3 regions of the Paraliobacillus sediminis genome follow, and region 3 is predicted to be linked to each of the others. Evidence: riboswitches for the same ligand, from Rfam matches in the RefSeq annotation. Region 3 holds a riboswitch; each other region holds the start of a gene.
The links. A riboswitch is a leader RNA that binds a small molecule or an ion and turns the genes downstream of it on or off. The one in region 3 is predicted to bind preQ1.
Positions count from the first base shown of each region.

Region 1: it holds a riboswitch for preQ1, as region 3 does, so the genes downstream of both, queC (7-cyano-7-deazaguanine synthase QueC) here and queC (7-cyano-7-deazaguanine synthase QueC) in region 3, are expected to answer to the same signal.
Region 2: it holds a riboswitch for preQ1, as region 3 does, so the genes downstream of both, queF (preQ(1) synthase) here and queC (7-cyano-7-deazaguanine synthase QueC) in region 3, are expected to answer to the same signal.

Region 1 is NZ_QJSI01000002.1:378,857-385,764, reverse strand. Features, by position in the region: gene D2K60_RS08060 (LysE family transporter) at 1-394, opposite strand, end outside; gene D2K60_RS08055 (manganese catalase) at 504-1,325, shown strand; gene D2K60_RS08050 (four-helix bundle copper-binding protein) at 1,433-1,759, opposite strand; gene D2K60_RS08045 (UDP-N-acetylmuramoyl-L-alanyl-D-glutamate--2,6-diaminopimelate ligase) at 2,002-3,444, shown strand; gene D2K60_RS08040 (PspC domain-containing protein) at 3,543-3,728, shown strand; gene D2K60_RS08035 (SGNH/GDSL hydrolase family protein) at 4,267-4,974, shown strand; gene D2K60_RS08030 (YjcZ family sporulation protein) at 5,043-5,195, opposite strand; gene D2K60_RS08025 (YjcZ family sporulation protein) at 5,240-5,359, opposite strand; PreQ1 riboswitch class I at 5,536-5,580, shown strand; gene queC (7-cyano-7-deazaguanine synthase QueC) at 5,662-6,330, shown strand; gene queD (6-carboxytetrahydropterin synthase QueD) at 6,330-6,797, shown strand; gene queE (7-carboxy-7-deazaguanine synthase QueE) at 6,790-6,908, shown strand, end outside.
Region 2 is NZ_QJSI01000001.1:384,381-391,288, forward strand. Features, by position in the region: gene D2K60_RS01715 (acetylornithine transaminase) at 1-1,187, shown strand, start outside; gene argB (acetylglutamate kinase) at 1-1, shown strand, start outside; PreQ1 riboswitch class I at 1,644-1,691, shown strand; gene queF (preQ(1) synthase) at 1,762-2,259, shown strand; gene D2K60_RS01725 (queuosine precursor transporter) at 2,308-2,946, shown strand; gene D2K60_RS01730 (hypothetical protein) at 3,125-3,757, shown strand; gene D2K60_RS01735 (acrylyl-CoA reductase family protein) at 3,782-4,789, shown strand; gene D2K60_RS01740 (DUF2680 domain-containing protein) at 4,890-5,216, shown strand; gene araD (L-ribulose-5-phosphate 4-epimerase) at 5,551-6,237, shown strand; partial or broken gene D2K60_RS01750 (FGGY family carbohydrate kinase) at 6,260-6,908, shown strand, end outside.
Region 3 is NZ_QJSI01000003.1:611,427-618,334, reverse strand. Features, by position in the region: gene D2K60_RS15745 (hypothetical protein) at 1-465, opposite strand, end outside; gene D2K60_RS15740 (undecaprenyl-diphosphate phosphatase) at 745-1,575, opposite strand; gene D2K60_RS15735 (SdpI family protein) at 2,021-2,713, shown strand; gene queE (7-carboxy-7-deazaguanine synthase QueE) at 2,917-3,645, opposite strand; gene queD (6-carboxytetrahydropterin synthase QueD) at 3,638-4,105, opposite strand; gene queC (7-cyano-7-deazaguanine synthase QueC) at 4,105-4,773, opposite strand; PreQ1 riboswitch class I at 4,855-4,899, opposite strand; gene D2K60_RS15715 (YjcZ family sporulation protein) at 5,076-5,195, shown strand; gene D2K60_RS15710 (YjcZ family sporulation protein) at 5,240-5,392, shown strand; gene D2K60_RS15705 (SGNH/GDSL hydrolase family protein) at 5,461-6,168, opposite strand; gene D2K60_RS15700 (PspC domain-containing protein) at 6,707-6,892, opposite strand.

The DNA.
Region 1 (6,908 bases), on a different contig from region 3:
ACCCATAAATCCCAAGCCAAAATAAAATTGATAATGGATTCGTTATAGTTAAGAAAAAACCGCTCCAAAAGGTTTTTTTTAGTGAATCCGTTTGTCTATTAGTTGAATTGTCTATTTCAGGTACACTAACCATGTTCTCAATTGCTGTGTAGAGAAGTACAAACGTACCGAATGACCATAGAAATGTTTTCATGATTGGCATTTCTAAAAAATGAACAAGCCCAAAAAATATTGCAATGATGAATAGAAATTCACCAACAATCGAACCTAATCCGATCAACCATGAATGAAAAAAACCATTTTTAATACCTTGATTAATTTGTGCTGCATTAATCGGACCTATTGGAGCAGCTAAAGATAAACCCAATACGAGATAACTTAAAAATACACCCACCAAAATCACTCCTTTTACTGGCTTGTACTATTTTTATTCGAGTTACTGAAAGGCTATGCGAATAAATAGTTATTTTTTAGCCATGATAAGGAAAAAAGGAGTGACTAAAATGTTTTCACATATTAAGAAACTTCAGTACACGGCGAAACCAACTAGACCTGATCCTGTTTACGCTAAAAAACTTCAAGAAATTTTAGGTGGCCAATATGGCGAAATATCGGTAATGATGCAATATTTATTTCAAGGTTGGAACTGCAGAGCAAACGGGAAATACAAAGATATGCTTTTAGATATTGGAACAGAAGAAATAGCACATGTGGAAATGTTAGCTACTATGATCGCACAACTTTTGGACAATGCACCAGTGCAAGATCAAGAGGCAGGAGCAAAAGATCCTGTAATTGAAGCAGTTTTAGGTGGGATGAATCCACAGCACGCTATCGTTAACGGTCTAGGAGCACAACCAAATGATAGTGCTGGTTATCCTTGGAACGCACGATATACCATTTCTAGTGGAAATTTACTTGCTGATTTTAGAGCGAATTTAAACGCCGAATCTCAAGGAAGACTACAAGCCGTACGATTATATGAAATCACAACTGATCCTGGTGTGAAGGATATGCTTTCCTTCCTTATTGCGAGAGATACGATGCATCAAAATCAATGGATGGCTGCAATTGAAGAATTAGAACAAAAGCACGGTGCTGTTGTACCATCAACATTTAATGCTGAAAAACAGAAGCAGGATGTAGCATATGCATTTATGAACTTTTCTGAAGGCGAAGAGAGTAAAGCAGGGCGCTGGGCAAGCGGTAAATCAATGGACGGAAACGGAAACTTCCAGTATATTCAAAACCCACAGGCGAATGGTCAAAATCCTAGTTTAATGCCAGCACCTATCTATATTCATGGAACACCACCACTCCAGTAAGTTAATAGGTTTATAATAAACGTATTTTCCTAATGAAAACGTCTGTATGACAGTAAATAAAGAGAGCCTCCAGCTTGAAATGCAGGTAAACTGGAGGTTCTTTTATATTATGTTATTAATTTTTTACAAGCATCTTCACATACATAACACGCGTCAGCACATTTTTTACAGTGGTCAGGCTCATGTTTAGCGCATTCATCACCACAGACTTTACATGCTGTTGCGCACAGCTGTGCGTATTCTTGTACAAAAGCTGTATCATATGAAAGAGCTTGTTCAAAAGAAGCACAAATTGTTGCGCATTCTCGATCTAAACGAATGCATGCTTCCATTTTGTTTGCATCCTCTTCAAAACAAGAGGTGTAACAATGATTACAAGCCTCCATACATTCGTGCAACGTTTTAATTATGTCAGCATCTTTCTGATGACTCATCGTCGAATCTCCTCCTTTAATTCTTATATCCAATTATCATACCCAGTGTGTATCAAGCTGTACATAACAAGTAAAGGATTATTAATGTATTCAGATTAAGTAAAAATTTTACTTGAGTATTATAAGAAGTCTTAGGTAATAATAATGTAAATAAATCTCAGTTTTAAAACGTTAATTAACGGGTATTATTTTGTGTATTAGACAATTTTAAAAGAGTACGTATGAATAAGGAGTTATACATCATGAAGCTATTAAATTTGCTGGGGAATATAGAATACAAACTGATTAAAGAAAACAATTTAAATAAGATAGAAATTCACGGTATTGCTGAATCCTCTTCTGAAGTAAAACCAGGTTTTATTTTTGTGGCCATTGAAGGGTATACAGCAGACGGACACGATTATATTGAAGATGCAATTAAAAATGGGGCTTCTGTCATCGTCGGAGAACAAAAGCTTACTGATTTATCTGTACCATATATTTGTGTCGATAACAGTCGCAAAGCGTTAGCGATCATAGCGGGGAACTTTTATGGAAATCCATCTCAAAATAAAATAATGATTGCTATAACAGGAACTAATGGGAAAACAACTACAAGTTATCTCGTTAAGCATATCTTAGAAAGCAATGCCATGTCATGCGGATTAGTAGGCACAATTGAAACGATAATAAATGGAGAAAGTAATCCATCCATTAACACAACTCCTGGGTCACTCTCACTTAATAAATTATTGGATATAAGTGAAGATCAAGTCATTGTTTTGGAAGCCTCTTCTCACGGATTATTACAAAATCGACTTGAAGGGATGCATTTTGATATTTGTCTTTTTCTTAATTTAAGTCACGAACACTTAGATTACCATGATTCTATTGAAGAATATTTCGAGACAAAAGCAACTCTTTTTCAAATGTTAAAAGATAATGGACAAGCTATTATAAATACTGATGATAGTTGGGGCAAGAAGTTAAATGAACGGTTAAAGCATCGTGAAATTAAAACTTCTACAATAGGTAAAAGTTCTTCTAACGACTACTGTATTGAAATAACCAAACAGGATGGTTCTTTCAAACTTAAAAACCAAGGCAGAACCGAAGAAATAAATCCATCTATGAAGGGCATTCATAATATATATAATTCCAGTATGGCTTATGCAGTTGCACGACAACTTGGAGCTAACGAAAAATTAATAAGTCAGTCATTAAAAGACTTTCCAGGTGTTGATGGACGATTTCAAGTGTTTCCACAACTGAATGGCGCAAATGTTGTTGTTGATTACGCGCATACAACAGACGCTTTTTATCATTGTCTACATACTGCTAAAACAGCTGGGGCTAAAAGAATTGTTCATATATTTGGCTTTAGAGGGAATCGAGATAAAGCTAAGAGAAGAGACATGCTTGAAATTACAGCTGAACTTAGTGATCAATATTTGTTAACATTGGATGATTTAAATGCAGTACCTTTAGAAGTTATGATTGAGACACTTGAAAATATCCACAACACTATTGGTAACCATAAAGGATTAGTTATTCCAGATCGAACCTTAGCAATTCAACAAGCAATGGAAACCAGTCAAAATGGTGATTGGATTATTATTACTGGTAAAGGTCATGAAGCCTATCAGCAAGCGTTTAGCTTACCAACTAAATCGGATAAAGAGACCGTTACTTACTTAACTGAATAATTTGCATATGAACCAACACGATCAATGCTTTATGACACCTTTTCAATCGAAAATCGTATAATTATATATAGCGTTTTAATGGGAAGGAAGGATTAAAATTGATAAAAAGAGTAACCCGTTCTCTTGGTGATAGGAAATTGTTTGGTGTATTTGGAGGAATTGGTAATTACTATAATATTGACCCAACAATTTTAAGATTGGTATATACAGCTTTGACAATATTTAATCCAACTTTAGTTTTGATTTATATTTTAGCAATATGTATCATACCCGAGGAAATTTAAGAAATAGCTAATATTAAGACTATAAGAACTGATTAAAAGCCAAAATTATAAGAGCAACAAAACACTAATTTTCGCCCTTCTTTCTAACCCCTTAAAATATTAAGGTAACGGAGAGAAGGGTTAGTTATTTAGAATAAAATATTTATTAAATATATAACACCAGCTAAAACAGCATATTTACTGAAATCAATCCAACAATGCAAAATCCATATATAGACCAAGCGATAATTTTATTGTTTTTAGGAACTTCTTTAGTCTTAAAAACTTTGATGAATTTGTATGTCAAAAATAGAAATGCCAACATAGATACGATGAAAACATCGTTCATTCCTAACTTCACTCCTTTATAAATGCAACTATTGATATATTCTATAATAGCATAATTTCCAATAATATTAATTTTATGTATAATAAAAAACAACAATATTTTTGAAAATAACCTTTAGCAAATAGTCGAAATTCGTATAATTATTGGTGCATTATTCGAATGAAATAATGCTATAATATAGGTATTATTGAATTATAGAAGGTGATAGATATGAAAATAATTTGTTTCGGCGATAGCCTTACGCGTGGTGTATCTGTAGCAAAGGGAAGATTACGTATTTTGAAAGAAAACTATCCAGCCTTTTTACAACAATTATTTGCTGAAAATGAGGGAGAAGATGTTACCGTTATTAACAAAGGTGTTTTTAATGATAATTCTGATTCTCTGCTTTCCAGATTAGATAAAGACGTAATTGAACAACATCCTGATTATGCCATAATCGAAATTGGTGGAAATGATTGCAACTTTAATTGGAAAGAGGTTGTCAAAAGTCCAGGCGTTGAACACGCTCCCATCGTTCCAATTGATCGCTATATAGATAACATTAGAACAATGGTTACAAAAGTACAAGAAAGTGGCATAACACCTATTATTTCTACATTGCCACCATTAGATCCAGTACGTTATTATAAAAGTATTTCTGACAAATATACCGATGTAGTTGGACATCTGATTAGTTCCATGGGTGGTATTGAACACTGGCATGGTATTTATAACCGCAATCTTAATAAATTAGCAGATGAGTTAGGCGTGCTTAAAATTGATGTTAGAAGCGCAATAAAAAAAGCAGGAGATCTAGCCGAATTAATTAGTGATGACGGTATTCACCTTACAGCTGAGGGTTATAAGGTTTTTAGTAAAGATGTTTACAAAAGTATAACCCAATGGTCAAAAAAACAGGAAATCAAGCATACCTAAATATATGAAATAATATAAGGCGTGCACATAATCTTCGGTGCACGCCTCATATTTCTATTATTTAGCTATTAATAAATAGCTGCACCTACAATAATTAGAAGGATAAATAATACAACAATTAATGAAAATCCTCCGCCAAATCCCGCGCCTGGAACTACACCACATCCAGCACCTGCACCGTATCCGACTGGAGCGCCATAACCGCCATATCCTAAACTCATATATTTTTCCTCCTTATCTATTCGTTAGACAGATTTTCTTCTTTTTAGTAACCGAAACCTCCACCATAAGAAGCTCCTATAATTATTAACAATATAAACAATACGATGAGTAATGCAAAACCTCCACCAAATCCTGCTGGTGCAGCTGCTACTGGTTCACCCATTTGTAAATCCCTCCTTTTCTTAATGACTCTAAGAGTATACTATGGGATTACAAACAAAATGATATGGACAGATGTCCCGATTTATTTAAAAAGATGGGTAGAACACATCAAAAAACACTTCAATAATATTTTATGCTATACTGTAACTAGAAAATAAATATTAAGTCTGCAATCTTGCAGGAGAGGTTCTAGCTACACCCTCTATAAAAAACTAAGGATGGACGCTACCTTCCTTTAGGTGACGTTTTTTTGTTTTGTATGGTGTGTAGAATTCTCTTTTTTAATGGAAGGAGAATTTTTTTATGAAAAAAAATAGTAAAGCAATTGTTGTATTTAGTGGAGGACAAGATAGCACCACCTGTTTGTTCTGGGCACTTCAAAATTATGAACATGTTGAAACTGTCACATTCGATTACAATCAAAGGCACAATAATGAAATAGAAGTTGCGAAAGAAATTACTACAGAATTAAACGTCAAGCATCATGTTTTAGATATGTCTTTGTTAAACCAATTAGCGCCAAGTGCGTTAACGCGTGATGATATCGAGGTTAAAGATGGTGATAATGGCGAATTACCTTCGACATTTGTTCCTGGTAGAAACTTACTCTTTTTATCTTTTGCTACGATATTAGCTAAACAGATTGGTGCAAAACACATTATCACAGGTGTATGTGAGACAGATTTTAGTGGGTATCCAGATTGCCGTGATATATTTATTAAATCGTTAAATGTCACACTTAACTTATCAATGGATGATGGATTTGTTATTCATACGCCACTAATGTGGTTAGATAAAGCCGAGACATGGAAGTTAGCAGATGAGTTAAATCGATTCAATTATATTCGTGAAAAAACATTAACCTGTTACCACGGTGTTCGCGGGGACGGTTGTGGAGAATGTCCATCATGTAAGTTACGTCAGAACGGACTCGATACGTACCTTAAAGAACGTAATGAGGTGAGCGGTTAATGTACGGTTTTACAATTGTTGAAAACTTACAGAAGATTAATGAGGATATAAAACATCATGAGCTCAAATATCATACAAAACGGGTGATGGTTAGTAAAGAGTTCACTTTTGATGCTGCACATCACCTTCATTGTTATCAGGGAAAGTGTAAAAACTTACATGGACATACGTACAAAGTTATTTTCGGAATAAGTGGTATGGTAGATGAGATTGGCTTGGTTATTGACTTTGGCGATATCAAAGAGATTTGGAAGGAAGAGATTGAAATTCATCTTGATCATCGTTATTTAAACGATACGTTACCTAATATGAACACAACGGCAGAAAATATGGTGGTTTGGATTTATCAAAAGATGGAACAAGCCCTTCTAAAGCAATCAAACCAAAACCGTGTAGAGTTTGTTAAACTTTACGAAACACCAACGAGTTATGCTGAAGCTAGACGGGAGTGGATGAACGTTGAATAAATTCCCTGTACTAGAAATATTCGGACCAACCATCCAAGGTGAGGGTATGGTCGTTGGTCGGAAAACAATGTTTGTTCGAACAGCCGGTTGTGATTACAGTTGCTCTTGGTG
Region 2 (6,908 bases), on a different contig from region 3:
AAACAAGTTCTACAACTCAAATGTCAGCAGTAATGCAAACGTACAATCGTTTTCCCATCACATTAATGAAAGGGAAAGGAAGCTATGTTTGGGATGATACGAATAAAAAGTATTTAGATTATACAGCAGGAATTGCAACATGTAACTTAGGTCATGTTCCTGATGTTGTCAAAGAGGCAATTGACAATCAGTTAGAGAATTTATGGCACTGCTCCAATTTATATCAGATTCCGTCACAAGAAGCGTTAGCGAAGAAGTTGGTTGACAATAGTGCTGGTGATCAAGTTTTCTTTTGCAATAGTGGAGCTGAAGCGAATGAAGCGGCAATAAAAATCGCTAGAAGATATGCACAAAAAGTAAAGCAAAACAACGCCTATGAGGTTGTTACATTTAATCAGTCCTTTCATGGTCGTACATTAGCGACACTATCCGCAACTGGACAAGAAAAAATTCAAGAAGGCTTTCAGCCATTAATGCCAGGTTTTCGTTATTTACCTTATAACGATATAGCTGCTTTAGAAGATTTAATCCATCCCGAGACATGTGCGGTTATGCTGGAACTTATTCAAGGTGAGGGTGGTGTAATTCCAGCTAATCCTGTATGGGTTGAAAAACTTGTTCAACTATGTAAAGAAAATGACGTCCTTATCATGGTTGATGAAATTCAAACTGGCATGGGACGAACAGGAACGCTGTTTGCCTATCAACAATATGGATTTGAACCAGATGTAATTAGTGTGGCAAAAGGATTGGGTTCAGGTTTCCCAATTGGTGCTTTAATTGCTAAAGAGTATGTGGCAAAAGCATTTGAACCGGGATCACATGGCAGCACATTTGGAGGGAATCCACTTGCATCAACTGCTGGTTTAGCAACGATTACAGCGATGACAGATACGGATTTCCAACAAAAGTCTAATGTGCAAATGGAATATCTATGGACGAAATTAGAAGAACTAAATACCAAGTATGATCAGATAAGCAACATAAGAGGAAAAGGATTCTTAATTGGTATTGAAGTTACTGGTAAAGCTATTGATTATGTTACAAAGGCTCGAGAAGAGCATCAATTGCTTATTCTAATAGCTGGAGAAAAGGTGATTCGAATCCTTCCACCAATCACGACAACAAAAGCAGAAATTGATCAAGCGCTGGATATTTTAAATAAACTGTTTGCAGAAATGGGTTAGTCACTAAACTTTCTTACTATAAGAACAAGTGCGAAACGTTGACTACTTTAGGTTTAAAGTACATCTTATGTTACTTGACAGTTTCTAAATAAACATGCTTTCTAAAAAAATGTTGTATATTATGAAACAACCATAAATTCCGACGTAAACTTTATCATCACGCTACGTCAGCAAATGGTCTCGCTTTCCGTGCCCACGGAAAACGAAGTATATTTCCAAAGCGGTATGTCGCGTTATCATTATATATCACGTTCGAAGAATTCATCGCAATGTTACTTACGAAATGAGCACGAAGTCACCTTCATCTTTTGATTGCGAGACTTCCTAGTAACGTTAAGACTTAAATACCTGTTTCAGTCTGCGAAAGTTGAGTCACTAAATGAAAGTAAATTCGTTGACATCTTACTTGGGCCTCTATATAATAGTCCGAGTATATGGATACGATTCCGTTATAAAATGGGAGAGGTTCTTAGCAACAAACCCTCTATAAAAAACTAAGGACATATGACTGCAAAAGCCATATCCTTATAGGGATGGGCTTTTTTAATGTGTATGCAAAAGGGAGGTTAGCCAGATGGCTGGAAGAAGAGATGAAGACTTACAAGATCTATCGTTACTAGGGAATCAAGAGACGAAATACGCATTTGACTATACACCTGAAGTATTAGAAACGTTTGATAATAAACATCCAAATCGTGATTACTTTGTTAAGTTCAATTGTCCTGAATTTACAACATTGTGTCCAAAAACACATCAACCCGATTTTGGTGCTGTATATATTAGTTATATTCCAAGTGAGAAGATGGTCGAAAGTAAATCATTGAAATTATATTTATTTAGTTTTCGTAACCATGGTGATTTTCATGAAGATTGCATGAACATTATTATGAATGACTTAATTGAATTAATGGATCCAAGATATATAGAAGTTTGGGGTAAATTTACGCCAAGAGGTGGTATTTCTATTGATCCCTATTGTAATTATGGCAAAACAGGAACAAAGTATGAAAAAATAGCAGAGCATCGTTTAATGAACCACGATATGTACCCAGAAAAGATTGATAATCGCTAATGAGGGTTAGCTAAAGAACCTCCTTATATAGGTTAGGGGAGAAATGAAATGTTTGTCTATTTAAACGCATTATTTGTTGGATTATTAATATTATCAAATATTATTTCGGTTAAATTATTTAGCATTGGTGAATTTATCTTACCGGCAGCTGCAATTGTATATGTTGTCACTTATCTTATCACCGATGTTATTGGGGAAGTTTATGGTAAAGAGGCAGCAATGAAAACAGTTCGTGCTGGTTTTTTCACACAGGTAGTTGCACTTGTTTTCGTATTTATAGCGATTCACTTACCAGCAGCTTCTGCTTTTGGAATGCAAGCTGAATTTGAAGCGATATTAGGCGGAAGCTTCCGCGTTATGATTGCTAGCCTTTTAGGATATGTCGTTAGTCAACATATTGATGTGTCGATTTTTCATCGTCTTAAAAAACAACATGGTGAGAAAAAATTATGGCTACGTAATAACTTATCAACGATTTCAAGTCAATTGTTAGATACCATTATTTTTATCGTTGTTGCGTTTGTAGGAACAGTACCGTTTAATGTCTTAATTGGGATGATTCTTACACAATATGTTTTTAAATTTATCGTAGCAATTGCAGACACGCCGATCGCATATTTACTTGTTCGTTTAGCGAAAAAAGAGCAAGCAAAACAAGAACCAGCACCGGAAATGAAAGTTAGTTAATAGAGAAACCAGTACCCTTTACTAGGCGTACTGGTTTTTTGTTGGCAATTAAGAACATTGCTATCATTTCACACAATGTTTTTAATTTAGTAAGATGGTATAAAGAAGTAAATGCAATTACTCTGATTCTGGATCTTTTTTTGATAGAGTAGAAGATAGAAGGGAAGCTAGAATATACATGACGTTCTCTAAAAAAATAATATATGAAGGTTTTATGGTATTCTTGGCAACGTTATCCATTGCAACTTTATGGACTGACCTGCCATATACCAGTTATATTGTCTGGATCACGTGGGCTATATTCTTTGCTGACTTCGTATACCGTTTATATAAGAGTGAAAGTAAGTTTGACTTTTTGAAAAGTAATCCATTTTTACTAGTAGCAGCGATCCCTTTAGATGCTGTATTTCAAGTAGCTCGTTTTGCACGTATTCTACATCTGCTCCGGCTAAAAACGATTACAAAATATTATACGATGCCTTTTGTATCGTTTCTAAAGAAACAACATTACGGCTTAACTTCAGCTGTTATTTCGGTATTTTTAATTTGTATGATGGTAATTCTGGTGGTGATAGAACCGGGAATTATGAGTATGACAGATGCGGGTATTAGTGTAGTGACTGCAGTTACCTTTTTTGGTGAAGCGGCATTTTCTCCAAAAACAATGGTTGGGCATACTATTGTTGTTTTGATTACGATTATCGGTGTCATGATACATGGCTTTGTGATTAGTTTAGCTTTCGATTACGTAGCAAATACCAGATGGTTTAAGAAGGTAAAAGAAAAAACGTTCCAAAAAACGAATGCATGATAAAAAAAGGAGTGTAAAAAGCAAATGACAAAAACATTTAAAGCATATCAACTAACAAAAGAAAATGAGACAGTTACAGGAGCAGTAACAACACTAACAACAAACGATTTACCAGAAGGCGAGGTACTTATTAAAGTACATTATTCTAGCATCAATTATAAAGATGCAATGGCTAACACGAATAATAGTGTGATTGTAAAAAACTATCCTCAGATCCCTGGTATTGATTTAGTTGGTGAAGTTGTAGAGTCTGCTGATGATCAATTTGAAGAAGGTGATCATGTTATTGCAACGAGTTATGGGATAGGTGTCACACATGATGGCGGGTATAGTGAATATGCGCGTGTAGGCTCAGAATGGGTACTTCCCTTACCAAACGGACTTTCAATGAAAGATGCAATGTTATTTGGAACAGCAGGATTTACGGCAGCACTATCAATTGATCGTCTAGAGAAGAATGGATTAACACCTGAAAAAGGTCAAGTACTCGTGACAGGTGCTACTGGTGGAGTAGGAAGTATAGCAGTTGCTATGTTAGCTCACAAACGTTATAACGTTGTTGCAAGTACTGGTAAATCCGAGGCAACAGACTTTTTAAAGAAACTTGGCGCGAAGGAAGTGATTAGTCGTGAAGCGGTTTTCGATGGAGAAGTTAAGGCTGTAGCGAAACCACAGTGGGCAGCAGCAGTTGATCCTGTTGGTGGAAAAACATTAGCTTCTATTTTAGGTAAACTGCACTATGATGGTGGCGTAGCTGTTAGTGGATTAACGGGTGGCGTAGAAGTTCCAACATTTGTTTATCCGTTTATCTTACGAGGTATTAGCTTAATTGGAATTGACTCTGTTAATTTTCCAATGAATAGAAGAAAAGAGATTTGGGATCGGGTTGCGACTGACTTAAAACCAAGCAAGGATATATTGGAGATTATCTTGAATAAAGAAATAGGTTTGGAACAATTAGCGGATGAATTACCTAATTTGATTGCTGGAAAAGCTTTGGGAAGAACGATAGTTAAAGTCGTGACGAAATAATTAGATCGAACTAACAATAACAAGAATAAAAGTATACTTTCTTATTTATTGAAAACACTATGTTTGATAGTAAATAAGAAAGGAATGACTAATTGTGAAAATGCGCAAGAGATTGTTATTGTTAGTTCTTTCAATGGTTATGCTTGGTTTTGGAGCAACGATGGTTGGGGCAGAGAAAGACCATCCGAAACCAAAATTTCAAGAAGTTGAATTAAGTGAAAAGCAAACCAAAGAATTGAAAACAATGTATGAGGACTTGGTTAATCAAAGAAAAGGAATTGTTGAGAAGTACAAAGAGTTTGGTGTCTTATCAGAAGAAGATGCTACAAAAATGGAAGAACATTTAGATATGTTTATGGAAAAGATGCAGGAAGATGGATTTGTTCCGAAATGGCAGGAACATAAAAAGAAAGATAGCCAGGATTAATTATACGAAAACCCAATTCTAATAGAGTTGGGTTTTTTGTGTAACAATCTTGAAAGTTGTTTACATGAATAATAAATTTTATTGCATAACTTGTATGGCTTTTAAGTATATTTAGTATAAGAGATATATAATAGATTTAAAAAATCACAAAAATTAAAACTAGTATTCCCTTTTAATACGCGGTTTTTCTAATTTAAAAGACCCTTTTTAAAATTAATTTATAAAAATATCATAATATATATTGATTGTACGTACAAATTATATTACTATAAGATTAAATGATATAAAAATTACGTATGAAATCAGGTTCATATTGAAAGGCGTTGACTAAATTATGTTAGAAGTATTAAAAGAACAAGTGCTTGAAGCAAACTTAGCTTTACCGAAACATCAATTAGTCACTTTTACCTGGGGTAATGTAAGCGGTTACGATAAAGAATCAAACTTAGTCGTGATTAAGCCTAGTGGTGTACCATACGAAGAATTGACTACAGATGATATGGTTGTTGTTGATTTAGATGGGAATATCGTAGAAGGAAATAAAAAGCCATCTTCCGATACAGCCACTCATCTTGTATTATACAAGAATTTCCCTGGAATTGGTGGGGTTGTTCATACGCATTCACCTTGGGCAACAAGTTGGGCACAGGCAGGTACGGGGATTCCTGCTTTAGGAACGACCCAGGCAGATTACTTTTATGGATCTGTTCCATGTACAAGGCGTATGACGGAAGATGAAATCAAAGGCGAGTATGAATTAGAAACTGGAAATGTAATTATTGAGACATTTAGGCATGTGGATCCACTCGCAGTGCCCAGTGTACTAGTTCATAGTCATGCACCTTTTAACTGGGGTAAGGACCCAGCTGAAGCTGTGCACAATGCAGTTGTATTAGAGGAAGTAGCTAAAATGGCGTTACGCACCTATCAAATTAATCCAAATACGCCAAATATGCAACAAGTTTTATTGGATAGACATTATCTAAGAAAACATGGTAAAGACGCTTATTATGGGCAATAAAAGGAGGTAGTCCAACTTCCACATGAAAGAGAAATATGCAATAGGTGTTGACTATGGCACGGAATCAGGGCGAGCGGTACTAGTATCACTTGCTACAGGTAGGGAAGTTATTGATCACATAACACCTTATCGACATGGAGTTATTGATGAGACATTACCAAGCTCAGGGGAAAAACTAGGCTATCAATGGGCGTTACAATATCCACAAGATTATTTGGAAGTATTAGAAACATCTATTCCAGTAATAGTAAAAGAATCACGTGTAGATCCAGAAGATATTATAGGCATTGGTATTGATTTCATTGCATGTACAATGTTACCGGTGGATGCTAACGCTTGCCCCTTATCTTTTGATCAAAAATGGGAAGACAATCCACATAGTTGGGTGAAACTATGGAAACACCATGCAGCTCAAGAAGAAGCAAATAAATTAAATGAAATAGCAAAGCAAAGAGGAGAAACATTCTTGTCACGTCATGGTGGCAAAACGTCATCTGAGTGGATGATTGCGAAGATATGGCAAATCCTTAATGAAGCACCAGAAATATATGAAGAAGCAGATAAATTTATTGAAGCTACGGATTGGGTTGTCTCACAATTATCAGGCAATTTAATTCGGAATAGTTGTGCTGCAGGTTATAAATCTATCTGGCACAAAAAAGATGGTTACC
Region 3 (6,908 bases):
AAGTATATGCTCATCATCAAAATCAGTATAATGACCGTGAGACTTAACCTCATCAACTCTCCAAATAGCATCTCCTGTCTTACCGTATTTAACAAGATCACTAGAGTCTTCAACGTAAGAATACTCGCCATCTAAAATTAATAGGGTATCTGCACCATAGTCTTGATTAGTTACTAAATTCAGGTAACCGTAATCCTCTGCAAACTCTTCGTTGTACTCATCTATAGAAATTATATCTCTTGTTACACCTATCATATCTTCGTCAATAAGCATCCGTCTAGGATCTCCGTCTTCCTCACCCTTAATTCTTCCATCAGCAGTCAGGAACTCTGAATCCTCAGAATCTTTAACCTCTTCCTTTGAATCTTCATTCTCTGAAGAAGTAGCATCATCACCACAAGATGCAAGTAGCAATCCCGCCATTATTACCATTATCATGAATACATATCTTTTGACAAATACCATTTAAATCTACCCCCTACTTTAGCTATCTATGTAAAATTGACTAGAATATTACATGTAATCAATGGACTTCAGCATGAATAAAGAGTACTACCAAATGATTAAGTAGTACTCTCCTAATTGTGATACTTTTAATATCATTACTATAAATACTATAGCATGGCAGACTAACTTCCTATTTCTGCTAATTCTATAACATGTCTAAAACCATGTCAATACTGCTTGTTAATTTAACTCTATCATAGGTTACTCATAATCGATGATCTTATGGCTACAAATGAATTAAAAGTAAACAACATATATGACTGCAACTAATAAAATCCGATAGATCGCGAAAGGTACTAGTTTTACTTTGTTAATTAGTTTCAGAAAAAACTGTATAGAAATTAAAGCGAAGATAAATGCACTGATAAATCCAACGATAAAAAATGGGATGCTCTCTACAGTAAAGTATTGCAAATTTTTCAATAAAGATATCAAACTGGCTCCTAGCATAATAGGAACAGCCATGATAAATGTGAAATCAGCGGCAGCTCGATGGCTCATCCCTAACATAACACCACCAGAAATCGTAGATCCAGACCTTGAAAAACCTGGCCAAAGTGAAAAACACTGAATAAGTCCAATTAAGAGTGCTTGTCGATACGTAATTTGATCAACAGTTTCCACGGGTACAGATGCCGCTTTTTTACTAATAATATCAGCAAGTATCATTAGTATTGCACCAACTACTAAACCAATTAGAACTGTTTCTATTGAGAATAAATATTCATCAATATAATCCTCGAATAAAAGCCCTAAAACGCCAGCAGGTATAAGTCCTACTATCACTTGTGACAGCTTGAGCCTTGGTTTATCGATGTTGCTTTTATTTGTTTTCCAGTTTAGCATATCAATAAAACGATGCCTAAAAATGATTACAACTGCTAAAATCGATCCTAATTGAATCATAACTTTAAATGTATTCGCAACATATTTAGTTAAAAATACTTCTGATTGCAACCACATATCGTCCACAATAATCATATGTCCAGTTGAGGAGACTGGCGCGAACTCAGTCAACCCCTCTACCATACCTAGTATAATCGCCTTTACTAACATAAAAATATCCATTAACGTTTCTCCCGTTCTCTCATGCATTAAATGTTATATAATTTTATTAATCATAATCGCTAATTAAATATATAGCTAGCTTTATTTTATTTAACATCGAACATAATCATTCAATTAAAAATGTATGATGCACGTATTCTTGGCATGCCTATAAAATATATACTGATAAATGGTCGATACAAAAGTATTATGGCTTTGCTACCAACCAATTTGTATATTTACCTTGCTTGGTTTTAAGTATCAGAATGATTAATCAACAAAAAATGATGATGCTTTGGGAAATTTATAATAAATTGAGGATAATAATGGTAGTCTTAGATTATCTATGTTTATGAAATAATTATATTTGCTATTCAACTAACGGAACAGTCATCTTTAATAAAGATAACGATTTATATGGTGAAATCGATATAAAAAGAAATTTTAAATTAGAGGAGAGATTGATTTGAAGAATAAATCAAGAAAATCTTTAACAAATAGGTTATTAAAACCAATGAAGGTGATAAAATTGAAAAAGAGGATTCCTAATAGTAGTATACTTATAATATCAATGCTAATAAGTGTGTTTTACTACACAGGTTTAAATAAAAAAATAGCCATTAATTGGTTGAACTGTGAAGTTGCCACTACTACAATCGAGTCAATAGCTTTACATTCAATGCCTTTCATAATGATTCTAATTTATGCTCTATTTCGTTTCATATTTAGAACTTCCCAAGATAATATAAGCGATAATATGAAAGAAATACTAATTATGATTACTTTATTAACGATTTTTACAATCTACATGACGATCATTATTATTAATTTGGGTTACAATCTTGATGTGAACGTAATAATGGGACTAATTTTTTCATTTATCTTAATGATCACCGGTTATTTAATGCCAAACGTAAAAACAAATTCGATAGTCGGAGTGCGTACAGAATGGACAATGAGTGATGAAAGAGTTTGGGATATAACACATCGATTCACAGGTAAGTTGTCCCTTTTGACCGGTATTATAAGTATCATACTTATAATAATTATTCCCAAGTACAGCTTTATCTATGGATTTTCTTTGGTTATGATAGTTGCTGCTATAGCGATAATCCACTCTTATATAACATATAAAAAAATTGTCAATCTGGATAGTTAACACTAAATAAAACTTTTTTTAGGGCTGTGTTTCGATATGAAACTGAACTTACATAGCCACGTGTGCCGCACATTCGAATAATATTGTACTAATGGGCGTAATCAAAAATTTCAAGGGTGTTAAATTATATTCCATTGAATCAGAGAAACGCAATAGTTAGAATAAATTACAAATAAAAAAAGAATATCCAATTGGATATTCTTTTAAACGCCACGCTTATTACCCCAGACAAGTGCATGAACTTGTGGCAGAACACGAGCATGATTTAATTTTGTGGATGCAACAACTTTATCTATCAACCATTCATATTTATCTAGTAGATGACTGGCAAGGTTTGCTGCGTTATTTTCTGCGAGTTCATCATTACCTACTTGCAAAAAGAACGCAATAGTAGGATATCTTTGGTGGACCTTTTCCGCATACAGTAAGTCTGCGTCATCGAATACGACTACTTTTAGACTGGTCTGATGTATATGATTACCAGTTTGTAAGTTCTCAATAATAAGATCAAGTTTCTCCCAATCTGTCTTCATCTTTGAACTTGGTGGTTTTGGTGAAATAGTGAGGTCATTAACCTTAAGAAACCATTCCTGCCAACGACTTCCTTGTGTTTCAAGTGCTACTTCCATATCGTGGTCATGCAAGGCGTCAACTAACTCATCAAGCTTTGCCAAAAGTGCAGGATTTCCACCTGATATTGTAACATGATCAAATTTATCTCCACCTGTTTCTTTTAGTCTATCCATAATTTCATCTGCAGTGAGTCTTTCAATTTGGTCCTTTGCACTGCCGTCCCAAGTAAAAGCAGAGTCACACCAAGAGCAACTGTAATCACAACCGGCTGTTCGAACAAACATTGTTTTCCGACCAACGACCATACCCTCACCTTGGATGGTTGGTCCGAATATTTCTAGTACAGGGAATTTATTCAACGTTCATCCACTCCCGTCTAGCTTCAGCATAACTCGTTGGTGTTTCGTAAAGTTTAACAAACTCTACACGGTTTTGGTTTGATTGCTTTAGAAGGGCTTGTTCCATCTTTTGATAAATCCAAACCACCATATTTTCTGCCGTTGTGTTCATATTAGGTAACGTATCGTTTAAATAACGATGATCAAGATGAATTTCAATCTCTTCCTTCCAAATCTCTTTGATATCGCCAAAGTCAATAACCAAGCCAATCTCATCTACCATACCACTTATTCCGAAAATAACTTTGTACGTATGTCCATGTAAGTTTTTACACTTTCCCTGATAACAATGAAGGTGATGTGCAGCATCAAAAGTGAACTCTTTACTAACCATCACCCGTTTTGTATGATATTTGAGCTCATGATGTTTTATATCCTCATTAATCTTCTGTAAGTTTTCAACAATTGTAAAACCGTACATTAACCGCTCACCTCATTACGTTCTTTAAGGTACGTATCGAGTCCGTTCTGACGTAACTTACATGATGGACATTCTCCACAACCGTCCCCGCGAACACCGTGGTAACAGGTTAATGTTTTTTCACGAATATAATTGAATCGATTTAACTCATCTGCTAACTTCCATGTCTCGGCTTTATCTAACCACATTAGTGGCGTATGAATAACAAATCCATCATCCATTGATAAGTTAAGTGTGACATTTAACGATTTAATAAATATATCACGGCAATCTGGATACCCACTAAAATCTGTCTCACATACACCTGTGATAATGTGTTTTGCACCAATCTGTTTAGCTAATATCGTAGCAAAAGATAAAAAGAGTAAGTTTCTACCAGGAACAAATGTCGAAGGTAATTCGCCATTATCACCATCTTTAACCTCGATATCATCACGCGTTAACGCACTTGGCGCTAATTGGTTTAACAAAGACATATCTAAAACATGATGCTTGACGTTTAATTCTGTAGTAATTTCTTTCGCAACTTCTATTTCATTATTGTGCCTTTGATTGTAATCGAATGTGACAGTTTCAACATGTTCATAATTTTGAAGTGCCCAGAACAAACAGGTGGTGCTATCTTGTCCTCCACTAAATACAACAATTGCTTTACTATTTTTTTTCATAAAAAAATTCTCCTTCCATTAAAAAAGAGAATTCTACACACCATACAAAACAAAAAAACGTCACCTAAAGGAAGGTAGCGTCCATCCTTAGTTTTTTATAGAGGGTGTAGCTAGAACCTCTCCTGCAAGATTGCAGACTTAATATTTATTTTCTAGTTACAGTATAGCATAAAATATTATTGAAGTGTTTTTTGATGTGTTCTACCCATCTTTTTAAATAAATCGGGACATCTGTCCATATCATTTTGTTTGTAATCCCATAGTATACTCTTAGAGTCATTAAGAAAAGGAGGGATTTACAAATGGGTGAACCAGTAGCAGCTGCACCAGCAGGATTTGGTGGAGGTTTTGCATTACTCATCGTATTGTTTATATTGTTAATAATTATAGGAGCTTCTTATGGTGGAGGTTTCGGTTACTAAAAAGAAGAAAATCTGTCTAACGAATAGATAAGGAGGAAAAATATATGAGTTTAGGATATGGCGGTTATGGCGCTCCAGTCGGATACGGTGCAGGTGCTGGATGTGGTGTAGTTCCAGGCGCGGGATTTGGCGGAGGATTTTCATTAATTGTTGTATTATTTATCCTTCTAATTATTGTAGGTGCAGCTATTTATTAATAGCTAAATAATAGAAATATGAGGCGTGCACCGAAGATTATGTGCACGCCTTATATTATTTCATATATTTAGGTATGCTTGATTTCCTGTTTTTTTGACCATTGGGTTATACTTTTGTAAACATCTTTACTAAAAACCTTATAACCCTCAGCTGTAAGGTGAATACCGTCATCACTAATTAATTCGGCTAGATCTCCTGCTTTTTTTATTGCGCTTCTAACATCAATTTTAAGCACGCCTAACTCATCTGCTAATTTATTAAGATTGCGGTTATAAATACCATGCCAGTGTTCAATACCACCCATGGAACTAATCAGATGTCCAACTACATCGGTATATTTGTCAGAAATACTTTTATAATAACGTACTGGATCTAATGGTGGCAATGTAGAAATAATAGGTGTTATGCCACTTTCTTGTACTTTTGTAACCATTGTTCTAATGTTATCTATATAGCGATCAATTGGAACGATGGGAGCGTGTTCAACGCCTGGACTTTTGACAACCTCTTTCCAATTAAAGTTGCAATCATTTCCACCAATTTCGATTATGGCATAATCAGGATGTTGTTCAATTACGTCTTTATCTAATCTGGAAAGCAGAGAATCAGAATTATCATTAAAAACACCTTTGTTAATAACGGTAACATCTTCTCCCTCATTTTCAGCAAATAATTGTTGTAAAAAGGCTGGATAGTTTTCTTTCAAAATACGTAATCTTCCCTTTGCTACAGATACACCACGCGTAAGGCTATCGCCGAAACAAATTATTTTCATATCTATCACCTTCTATAATTCAATAATACCTATATTATAGCATTATTTCATTCGAATAATGCACCAATAATTATACGAATTTCGACTATTTGCTAAAGGTTATTTTCAAAAATATTGTTGTTTTTTATTATACATAAAATTAATATTATTGGAAATTATGCTATTATAGAATATATCAATAGTTGCATTTATAAAGGAGTGAAGTTAGGAATGAACGATGTTTTCATCGTATCTATGTTGGCATTTCTATTTTTGACATACAAATTCATCAAAGTTTTTAAGACTAAAGAAGTTCCTAAAAACAATAAAATTATCGCTTGGTCTATATATGGATTTTGCATTGTTGGATTGATTTCAGTAAATATGCTGTTTTAGCTGGTGTTATATATTTAATAAATATTTTATTCTAAATAACTAACCCTTCTCTCCGTTACCTTAATATTTTAAGGGGTTAGAAAGAAGGGCGAAAATTAGTGTTTTGTTGCTCTTATAATTTTGGCTTTTAATCAGTTCTTATAGTCTTAATATTAGCTATTTCTTAAATTTCCTCGGGTATGATACATATTGCTAAAATATAAATCAAAACTAAAGTTGGATTAAATATTGTCAAAGCTGTATATACCAATCTTAAAATTGTTGGGTCAATATTATAGTAATTACCAATTCCTCCAAATACACCAAACAATTTCCTATCACCAAGAGAACGGGTTACTCTTTTTATCAATTTTAATCCTTCCTTC